DNA from 2 places in the Cellulosimicrobium sp. TH-20 genome. Region 2 is predicted to be linked to the other one. Evidence: predicted binding sites of a transcription regulator. Region 2 holds the regulator's gene; the other holds the start of a gene.
The links. The regulator HrcA, encoded in region 2, represses chaperone genes, less so after heat shock. The targets are predictions, from matches to a motif close to TTNGCACTCGNNNNNNNCGAGTGCNAA.

Region 1 (5,287 bases), 1.1 Mb from region 2:
CCGTCCCGCCGGGGGTGAACGCGGGGGAGAGGCGCGCGACGACGGCCGGGTCGAGGCGGCGCGCGCGCTCGTCGCGCTCCAGGCCACGGCCCGGCCGGCCGACGCGCACGGTCTCCGCGGCGAACCGCCCGGCGTCGTGCGCCGCGAGGGCGCGCGCGTGGCTGCGCACCGCGTACGCCTCCTGGCGCTCGCGGGTCACGCCGCGGCGCCGCGCGAGCTCGTCGGCGGCGGCGCCCATCCCCGGGTCCGCCCACGGCACGGGCGCGAACGCCGCGCGCGCGTACGGGACGTCGCCCCAGGGCGTGCGGTGGGCCCGCGCGGGGGAGCGCGTCGCGCTCTCGGTGCCGCCCGCGAGGACGAGCGCCGCCTCGCCCGCGCGGACCTGCTGCGCCGCGACGAGCACGGCCGCGAGGCCCGACGCGCACTGCCGGTCGACGGTGAGCCCCGGCACGCGGGCGCCCGCTCCCGCGGCGAGCGCCGCGACGCGCGCGACGTCCCCGCCGGGGCCCGTGCAGCACCCGAGCACGACGTCCGCGACGTCACCGTCGACGCCGTGCGCCCGTGCGTCGTCGAGGGTCGCGCGCAGCGCCCCGGCCGCGAGGTCCACCTCGGTGAGCGCCCGATGCCCGTGGCCCGCGGTGCCGATCCACGTGCGGCGTGCGGCGACCACCACGGGCGTCGCGTCCGTCGTGCCGCGCGTCGACGTGCTCGGGTGCCGGGTCACCGCAGCGGCTCCAGGCCCGACCGCGCGAGGTCCGTCCCGCCGAGGGCCTCGCTCACCGCGCCGCGCGCGGGCTTCCCCGACGGCGTCCGCGGCAGCGCGCGCGTGCCGTACCAGCGCCGCGGTCGCTGGGCCGGCGCGAGCGCCGCGCGGGCGACCCGCTCGAGGTGCGCACGCAGCCCCGACCGGTCGTCGCACTCCACGACGGCGGTCACGACGGCCCCGAGGCGCCGGTGCGCCGTGCCGAGCACGACGACGTCGCGCACCCCGGGCACGGCCCGCAGCACGACCTCGACGTCCTCGGGCACGACCGTCGAGCCCCCCGAGAGGATCGCGCCGTCGCCCCGGCCGCGCAGCACGAGCGGCTCCGGCCTCGGGTCGGCGAGGTCCCCGACGGTGTGCCACGCGCCGTCGCGCCGCAGCGGCCCCGTGGCGCGCGCGAGGTAGCCGCGCGACACCCATGGCGAGCGGACCCACACCTCGCCGACGCTCGCCGACGGCAGGGGGCGCACCGCCAGGTCCACGCCGGGGAACGCGCGCAGCCCCGACCCGTCGGGGTCGTAGGCGACGAACGACAGCTCGACGGCGCCGTAGTACGCGAGCACGTCGACTCCGAGGCCCCGCGCCCGCTCCCGCGCCCCGGGCGCGAGCGACGCCCCGCCGACGACCGCGTGCCGCAGCCGGGACGGCGCGCCCGCGGCGACGGCGTCGAGCACGTCGTCGAGGACCTGCGGCACGAGGTGCACGACGTCGCTCGTCGCGAGCGCCGCCGTCGTCGCGGCCGGGGTGCGCGTGAGGACGGCGCACGCCCCGACGGCGAGCGTGTGCACGGCGGCGAAGCAGTACAGCGACGACGCGAGCGGGCCGGGGACGAGGACGGCGTCGGTGGGTCGCAGCCCGAGGAGCCGCGTGACCGCGTCGAACGACCCCGCCCACGACGCGCGCGTGCGCACGACCGCGCGCGGGCGGCCGGTGCTCCCGGACGAGAACCCGGCCCACGCGAGGTCGTCGGGACCGGGGACGTGCGGTGGCGTCGGCTCCGCGCCGTCGGCGGTGCCGGTCCCGCGCGGCAGCGGCACCTCGACGAACGTGCGCGGCGCGAGCGTGCGCAGCACCTCGGCGCGGTGGGCGCGCGGCCAGGCGGCGTCGCACACGAGCGGCGTCGCGCCCAGGTGGTCGACGGCCAGCACCGCCGTGAGCAGGTCGAGCGGGTCCGGCAGCGACACGGCGACGAGGTCGCCCGGTCGCGTGCCCGACGCGCGCAGGTGCGTCGCACCCGCGCGCACGTCCGCGGCGAGCGCGGCGTAGGTGCGCGACCGCTCGGGCGTGCGCAGGGCGGGACGGTCGCGCACCGCCGGGTCGGCGGCGTGCGTCAGGACCTGGTGGGCGACGGGCACGCGGACACTCTCGCAGGTGTTCAGGAGGCGGGGCGGCCGTCGGCCGCGGCACGGTCGACGCGGCCGGTGCGCCCGACCGGACGGGCCGCGGGGTAGGCCCGCACGACGCCCACCGTGATCGCGGCGGCGGCGAGCGCCTTGAGCAGGTCGCCGGGCAGGAACGCGAGCGAGAGCTGCGCGGTCGTGGGCAGCGGCACGCCCGTGACGAGCGCCTGCACCGGGATGCCGACGGCGTAGACGACCGCGATCCCGCCGACGACGCACGCGACGAGCACGGGCGCGAACGTGACGCGCCGGAGCCGGTCGACGAGCAGACCGACGACGGCCGCGCCGGCGAGGAACCCGACGAGGTAGCCCGCGGACGGCCCGACGAACGCCCCGAGCCCGCCGCGCCCGCCCGCGAGGACGGGGAGCCCGGCCGCGGCGAGCGCGAGGAACGTCGCGACGGCGAGCGAGCCGCGCCACGCGCCGAGGATCGCCCCCGCGAGCATGACGCCCAGCGTCTGGAGCGTCACGGGCACCGCGTTGCCGAACAGCGCGATCGAGCCGGGCAGGCCGAGCGCGGCCAGGAGCGCGGCGAACGTCGCGACCCGCGCGGCGTCGCCGGCGTCGAGCGCGAACCGGCCGCGGCGACGGTCGGGCACGTCCCGCGGTGCGTCGCGCAGCACCTCCGGGGCGGTGGGCGCCGTGGCGGACGGGGTGGCGGCGGGCGTCTCCGTGCGGGCGTCGGTCATCGCGGGCTCCCTGCTGTCGGTGGTCGGGCGTGTCCACTCTGGCCGGGACGGCGGTCGTCGGGCGACGGCGCTCGCGACCACCTCCGCGGCCCGCCGTGCACGGATCGCACAAGGCGTTGGAGGGATCCTCCAACCGCGCCGGGGCGCGGGCGCGGGGTCGGTGTGGGAGCCGCACAACCCGGCCTGTCCGGCCGGGCGACACGGCGCGTCGCACCTCTTGGCACTCGCGGGGGGAGAGTGCTAAAACAGGAGCTGTAGCCGCCCGCGGGGTGCCTGCCTCGCGGGAGCACCGACCGGTCCCGGACCGTCCGGGACCGTGCGACGAGGAGGTGAGAGGTGTGGCTGCGATGACCGACCCCTTCACGAGCACCTTCGACGCGATGGACCGTCTGGTCGGCCAGCTCGCGTCCGGCGCCCGCGCGACCGCGGCCTCGGCGGCCTCGGGCGGCATGCCGCTCGACCTGTTCCGCGCCGGGGACCACTACGTGCTGACGATGGACCTCCCGGGCGTCGATCCCGGCACGATCGACGTGTCCGTCGAGGACCGCACGCTGACCATCCGCGCCGAGCGCAGCCCCCGGACCGACCCGGACGTCCAGTGGCTCGCCCGCGAGCGGCCGTCCGGCACGTACGCACGCCAGCTCACGGTGGGGCGCGGCCTGGCGCTCGACAAGATCACGGCGTCGTACGAGGACGGCGTGCTGACGCTGACGATCCCGGTGGCCGAGGAGGCCCGGCCCCGCCGGATCGAGGTCGCGCACCGCGCGGGCGGCGCGGCGACCCAGATCACGGCCGAGGCCGAGCCTCAGACGTCGGAGGGCTGAGCCGGGCTCACGCCTCGCCCGGGAGCGCCTTGCGGACGACGAGGCGCGTCCACGCCCCGAGGTACACGCGGTCCCCGTCGGCCAGCTCGCGTCGCTGGCCGGCGGGGATCGGGTCCGTCGGGAGCGGTTCGCCCGCGGGGCTCACGTAGGTGCCGTTCGAGGACTGCAGGTCCTCGACCCACCAGCGCTGCCCGTCCGTGCTGAGCTGGCAGTGCCGTCGCGAGACCCCGGTGTCCGCGCCGCAGTCGACCTGCGGGTGGATGCCGCGCGAGACCGACGGGCGCCCCACGAGCACGCTGCGCTCGCGCAGCACCACGAGCCCCGGCAGGCCCGCCGACGGCATGGGGTCCTCGGGCTGCTGGGCCGCGTACCAGTCCGGGTCGATCCAGATCTCGACGACCCACTGGTCCGGCCCGGGCACGGGCGGCGTCGGCAGGTGCGCGCCCGACGGCGCGGGGCCGGCCGGATCGTCGGGCTGCGCACCCGCGGCGGTCCCGGCGGCCGGCGTCGACGCCGGAGCCTCGAGCGGTGCGGAGGCGCCCGGCGGCGGGGTGGCCGCGGACGCCGGCGACGCGGCCGGAGCGGGGAGCGGGGGCGGCGTCGCGCCCGACGCGAGGCCCGCCTGCGGTGCGGCCGGGGCAGCGGCGGGTGCGGCCGGGGTGGCCGGCGTGGGGCGCGACGGCGGGTCGAGCGAGAGCGCCGACGCAGGCTCCACCGGGTCGGGCAGGGCGCCGGTGGTGAAGTCGTAGCCGCAGTTCTCGCAGAACAGCGCACCGGCCGGAGCCGGCGAGCCGCAGTTCGGGCACTCGAGCGCCTGCGCCGGTGCGGAGGCCCCGCCCGGAGCAGGCGCCGCGCCTGCCGCGGGCGTCGCGGGTGCCGACGCCGCGGCGATGGGCTCGCCGCACACGTCGCAGTAGTCGGTCGACTCCGAGGGGTGCCCGTTGGGGCAGACGACGGCGCTCACCGACGCACCCGCGTCGTCTTCGTCGAGGCGGTGTCGAGCGCCATCTCGTCGAGCGTCGAGGTGTTGCGCTTGAGCCGCACGGTGCCGTGCTCCTCGTCGTCGATCTCGACGACCTTGCGCAGGCGCGACGTCGCCTCCTCGTTCCCGGTCTGCTGCGCGAGCTGGACGGCGCGGCCGAGCTTGACGGTCGCCGTCGCCTCGTCGCCCGACGCCTTGGCCGCGAGGCCCTCCTGGATCGCCGCGGCGAGCTCGGTCTGGCCGGTGTAGTGCGCGACCTCGGGGTTGATGCGCGTGGTGAGCGACTCGTCGTCGGACCACTTCGCCTTGACCAGGCCCGAGGACACGACCTCGCCGTTCACGGCGAGCTGGACGCGCGCCGCGAGCTGCTCGGAGCCGACGGGCTTCGAGGCCACGCGCACCGCGACGTGGTAGTCGCGCGACTCGTCGCCCCACGACCCGGTGGGGTAGGCGCCCGTGAGCGGGTTGACCTCGGCCCGGCGGTGCGTGAGGTCCTCGACGGTCGGGGCGACCTGGCGCACGAACAGCACCTGCGAGCCCTGCGGGGCCCACACGCGCAGGTCGGCCGCGGCGACGCCGCGCGCCATCGACGTCTGCATGAGCTTCTCGAAGTCGGCGGCGATCTCGTT
Region 2 (5,287 bases):
GGACGTCGGAGCCGTAGCGGTCGAAGGACACGGCGTCACCCTAGGCCAGCGTCTGCCGCTCACCACCGAGATCGCCCCGTGCGTCGCGGGATCGGCCTCCCGCGGGGAGGTCCCGGGCGCCCGGCCCGGCCGCGCACGGCGGCTCCCGGCGCGCGCGCCCCCGGCGCGGGGTGGTACCACGGACCGATGAGCCAGCAGCGCGCGGAGCCGGACCCGAACCGCTGGCGCGTGCTGCCGGTCTGCCTCGCGGTGGGCTTCATCACGACGCTCGACGTGTCGATCGTCAACGTGGCCCTGCCGTCGATCGAGTCGTCGCTCGACGCGGGCCCGACCCAGCTCCAGCTCGTCGTCGCCGGCTACACGCTCGCGTTCGGGCTCGCGCTGGTGCCCGCCGGGCGCCTGGGCGACGCGGGCGCACGACGACCGCTCTTCATCGCGGGCCTCGTGGGCTTCGCGCTCATGAGCCTCGCGTCCGGGCTCGCGCCGACCGACACGTGGCTCGGCGTCGCGCGCCTGCTCCAGGGCGTGAGCGCGGGCGTCCTCAACCCGCAGGTCGTCGGTCTCATCCAGCAGCAGTTCCGCGGGTACGAGCGCGGGCGCGCGTTCGGCATGTTCGGCGCGACCATCGGCGTCTCGACGGCGCTCGGGCCCCTGCTGGGCGGGCTCATCATCGCCGCGGCGGGCCCGGAGACGGGGTGGCGGTGGGTGTTCCTCGTGAACATCCCCGTCGTCGCCGTGCTCCTGCCCTTCGCGTGGCGCCTCGTGCCCGGGCCGCCGCGCACCGGCTCGGGCGCGGCGCGCGGGCCGCGCCGGCTGGACCTCGTCGGGCTGGGCCTGCTCGGCGCCGCGACCCTCGGCGTGATGATGCCGTTCGTCACGACGACCGGCCGCGGCGACGACGCGTCGCGCTGGTGGTGGCTCGTGCCGGCAGCGGCCGCCGTGGTGGCCGCCGTCGGGTGGGAGCGGCGCTACCAGCGGCGCACGGGCGAGGCCGTGCTCGACCCGCAGGTCGTGGGGCTCGGGTCCTTCCGCAACGGCGCGCTGCTCGGCCTCGCGTACTTCGCCGGGTTCACGGGCATCTTCCTCGTCGTCACGCTCTACCTCCAGGACGAGCTGGGGTACACGCCGCTCCAGGCAGGGCTCGTCGGCACGCCGTTCGCGGTCGCGTCGGGCGTGTCGGCGTGGTTCTCGGGCCGCTGGGTCGCGCGCTGGGGCCGCGAGCTCGTCGTCGGCGGCGTCGTGCTCGTGCTCGTGGGGGTGGTCGCGGCGGAGGTCGTCGTGCGCACGCTCGGGGACGACCCGGGCGCCGTCGGCCCGGCGCTCGCGGTCGCTCTGCTCGTCGCGGGCGCGGGCAGCGGGACGGTCATCGCGCCGAACCAGACGCTCACGCTGTCCGAGGTGCCGGTGAGCCGGGCCGGGGTGGCGGGCAGCATGCTGCAGCTCGGTCAGCGCATCGGGTCGGCCGTCGGGATCTCCGTGGTCCTGTCCGTCTACTACGGCGGGCTCGCGAGCGGCGACTCGGCCGCGGACGCGACCGGGCGGGCGCTCCTGGTGACGATCGGCCTCGTCGCGGTCGCGCTCGTCGTCGGCCTCCTTGACCTGCGTTCGCGACGAGCGGAGGACCGCCGGACGGGCCGCGCGGACGCGTAGGATTGGCACTCGGAGGTCGAGAGTGCCGACTCCCGCACGCCCGCCCGGGCGGCGACGGTGCGGCACGCGGGAGGTGGACGTGAGCGAGGAGCGCCGGCTCGAGGTGCTGCGGGCCATCGTCGAGGACTACGTCCTCACGCGCGAGCCCGTGGGTTCGCGCGTGCTCACCGAGCGCCACAGCCTCGGCGTCTCGCCCGCCACGATCCGCAACGACATGGCGGCTCTCGAGGACGCGGGGTACATCGCCCAGCCGCACACGTCCGCGGGCCGGATCCCGACGGACAAGGGATACCGGCTCTTCGTGGACCGCCTCTCGGGCGTCAAGCCGCTGTCCGCGCCGGAGAAGCGCGCCATCGAGACCTTCCTGTCCGAGGGCGTGGACCTCGACGACGTCATCGCGCGCGCCGGGCGCCTGCTCGCCCAGCTCACCGGCCAGGTCGCCGTCGTGCAGTACCCGTCGCTGAGCCGGTCGGGCCTGCGCCACCTCGAGCTCGTGCCCGTCGGCGAGTCGCGGCTCCTCGTCGTCATCATCACGGACACGGGTCGCGTCGAGCAGCGCACGCTCGAGGTCGCGAGCCTGCCGGACGAGGGCACGCTCGTCGAGGTGCGCGCGCGGCTCAACGCCGCGGCCGCGGGCAAGCGCCTCACGGACCTCGCGCCCGGCCTCGCCGCCGTGACCGAGAGCTTCCACCCCGACGACGCCCCGCTCGTCCGCGCGGTGGGCGACCTCGTCGCCCAGACGCTCGCGGAGGAGAGCGAGGAGCGCCTCGTCCTCGCGGGCACGGCGAACCTCGCGCGCGCGGGCATGCGGTTCGAGCACGCGCTGCGCCCCGTCCTCGAGGCGCTCGAGGAGCAGGTCGTCCTGCTCGGGCTGCTCACCGAGATGGCCGCCGAGTCGGGCGTGAGCGTCCGGATCGGTCGCGAGACCCAGCTCGAGGGCCTCGCGGAGACCTCCGTCGTGACGACCGGTTACGGTAACGACGGTGACACGGTCGCGCTCGTCGGCTCGATCGGGCCGACCCGCATGGACTACCCCGGCACCATCGCGGCGGTGCGCGCGGTCGCGCGCTACCTGTCACGGGTGCTCGGCACGTGAGCCCCGCGGTCTCCCCGCCCGCGGCGGGCCCGCTCGACGACCACCCCCGACCCCTCCCGACCGGCCCCGCGCCGGCCTCACGACCCGCACCAGCAGAGAGTGACGTGTGAGCGACTACTACGAGATCCTCGGCGTGGCCCGTGACGCCAGCCAGGACCAGATCAAGAAGGCGTACCGCAAGCTCGCGCGCGAGCTGCACCCGGACGTCGCGGGCGAGGAGGCGGGCGACCGCTTCAAGGACGTCGCGCGCGCCTACGAGGTGCTGTCCAACCCGGAGAAGCGCCAGCAGTACGACCTCGGCGTCGACCCCAGCGCCCCCGGCGGCGGGGGCGGCGGCCCCATGGGCGGCGGCTTCGGCTTCCAGGACATCTTCGAGACGTTCTTCGGCGGCGCCCAGGCGCAGCAGGGCCCGATCCCGCGCGCCCGCCGCGGCCAGGACGCGCTCGTGCGGCTCGACATCGACCTCTCCGAGGCGACGTTCGGCGCGCAGCGCGAGCTCCAGGTCGACACGGCGGTCGTGTGCGGCACGTGCGGCGGCACCTGCTGCCGTCCGGGCACCTCGCCCCGCACGTGCGAGGTGTGCCACGGCCGCGGCACGGTCCAGCGCGTCGCGCGCTCGTTCCTCGGCCAGGTCATGACGAGCGCGCCGTGCGCCGCGTGCCAGGGCTTCGGCACGGTCATCCCCGAGCCGTGCGCGGAGTGCTCGGGCGAGGGCCGCGTGCGCAGCCGCCGCAGCATCACGGTCAACGTCCCGGCGGGCGTCGACACGGGCACGCGCATCAAGCTCACCGCGCAGGGCGAGGTCGGCCCGGCCGGCGGCCCCGCGGGCGACCTGTACGTCGAGATCCGCGAGCGCAACCACGACACGTTCGTGCGCCGCGGCGACGACCTGCACTGCACCCTCCAGGTGCCCATGACGGCGGCCGCCCTCGGCACCGTGCTCGAGCTGGAGACGCTCGACGGGCTCCAGGAGATCGACCTGCGCCCCGGCACGCAGCCGAACCAGATCGTCACGCTGAAGAACCTCGGCGTCGGGCACCTGCACGGCAGCGGGCGCGGCGACCTCAACGTGCACATCGAGGTCCAGGTGCCGACGGCCCTCGACCCCGAGCAGGAGCAGCTCCTGCGCTCGCTCGCCGCGCTGCGCGGCGAGGAGCGGCCCGAGCCCCGGCTCGCCGCCGCGCACCCGGGCGTGTTCTCGCGCCTGCGCGACAAGCTCTCCGGCCGCTGAGCGGGGCGCGCGCATGAGTGCTCCGGTGTTCCTCGCCGAGACGGGGATCGACGGCGTCGCGCCCGGCGACCGGTACGTGCTCGACGGCGCGGAGGGCCGGCACGCGGGCGTCGTGCAGCGGCGCGGCGCGGGGGAGCGCGTCGACGTCGTCGACGGCGACGGGCTCCGGCTGCGCTGCGTCGTCGAGCACGCCGAGTCGGGCCGCGTGACGCTCCTCGTGCAGGAGGTGGACCGCGAGCCGGCGCCGGACGTCGTCGTGACGCTCGTCCAGGCGCTCGCCAAGGGCGACCGCGACGAGATGGCGATCGAGGCGGCGACGGAGATCGGCGTCGACGCGGTCGTGCCGTGGCAGGCGGAGCGGTCCGTCGTCGTGTGGCGCGGCGAGCGCGCGGCGAAGTCCCGCGCGCGGTGGCTCGCGACCGTCCGCACGGCGACCAAGCAGGCCCGGCGCGCGCGCCTGCCCCGCGTCGAGGTCGCGCTCGACTCGCGCGGCCTCGCGGCGCGGGTCGTCGACGTCGTCGCGGCGGGCGGTCGGGCGATCGTCCTGCACGAGGAGGCGACGACGCCGCTCGCCGACGTCGGGCTGCCCGCCGGTCCGGCCACGGACGGCGCGCCCGCGCCCGAGGTGCTCGTCGTCGTCGGCCCGGAGGGCGGGATCTCCGACCGCGAGCTCGCCGACCTCACGGCGGCCGGCGCGGTCGCGGCGCGGCTCGGGCCCCACGTGCTGCGCACGTCGACCGCCGGCCCGGTGGCCGTGGCGCTGCTCGCGGAGCGGCTCGGCCGCTGGGGCGTGGCCGGGACGCGTGGTCTAGCCTCGGGGGCATGACGAGCACCGACCTGCGCACCGACCCGGACTGCCTCTTCTGCCGCATCGTCGCGGGGGAGGTGCCGGCCGACGTCGTGGCGACCAGCGAGCGCTCGATCGCGTTCCGCGACATCGACCCGCAGGCGCCCGTGCACGTGCTCGTGGTCCCGCGTGACCACCACGGCGACATCGCCCAGCTCGCGGCGGCGGACCCGGAGCTGCTCGGCGACGTCGTCGCGCTGGCGGACGAGGTGGCGGGCGACCTGGCCGACGGCCAGTTCCGGCTCATCTTCAACTCGGGGCCGCGCGCCGGCCAGAGCGTGTTCCACGTGCACGGCCACGTCATCGCGGGCGCCGAGCTCGGCTGGTCGCCCGCCTGAGCCCTGCGCGAAAGCGCGTGTGACGCCCGGCCGCGCTCGGTACGATGGAAGCGATCTGCGGGGCGGTGGCCGTCCCGGACCCACTGCCCGACCGAAGGAGCGCAGCGGCGCAAGCCGGCTCATGA

Region 1: a site for HrcA is predicted at 3,070-3,096, ahead of B8281_RS15525 (Hsp20/alpha crystallin family protein). Genes of this name have one in related genera too.

The regions. Positions count from the first base shown of each region.
Region 1 is NZ_CP020857.1:3,488,408-3,493,694, reverse strand. Features, by position in the region: gene B8281_RS15540 (thiolase family protein) at 1-724, opposite strand, end outside; gene B8281_RS15535 (class I adenylate-forming enzyme family protein) at 721-2,118, opposite strand; gene B8281_RS15530 (biotin transporter BioY) at 2,139-2,852, opposite strand; gene B8281_RS15525 (Hsp20/alpha crystallin family protein) at 3,191-3,676, shown strand; gene B8281_RS15520 (FHA domain-containing protein) at 3,684-4,640, opposite strand; gene B8281_RS15515 (VWA domain-containing protein) at 4,637-5,287, opposite strand, start outside.
Region 2 is NZ_CP020857.1:2,435,166-2,440,452, forward strand. Features, by position in the region: gene B8281_RS10700 (DUF3097 domain-containing protein) at 1-31, opposite strand, end outside; gene B8281_RS10705 (MFS transporter) at 187-1,650, shown strand; gene hrcA (heat-inducible transcriptional repressor HrcA) at 1,730-2,746, shown strand; gene dnaJ (molecular chaperone DnaJ) at 2,853-3,977, shown strand; gene B8281_RS10720 (16S rRNA (uracil(1498)-N(3))-methyltransferase) at 3,991-4,803, shown strand; gene B8281_RS10725 (HIT domain-containing protein) at 4,800-5,162, shown strand; gene B8281_RS10730 (PhoH family protein) at 5,284-5,287, shown strand, end outside.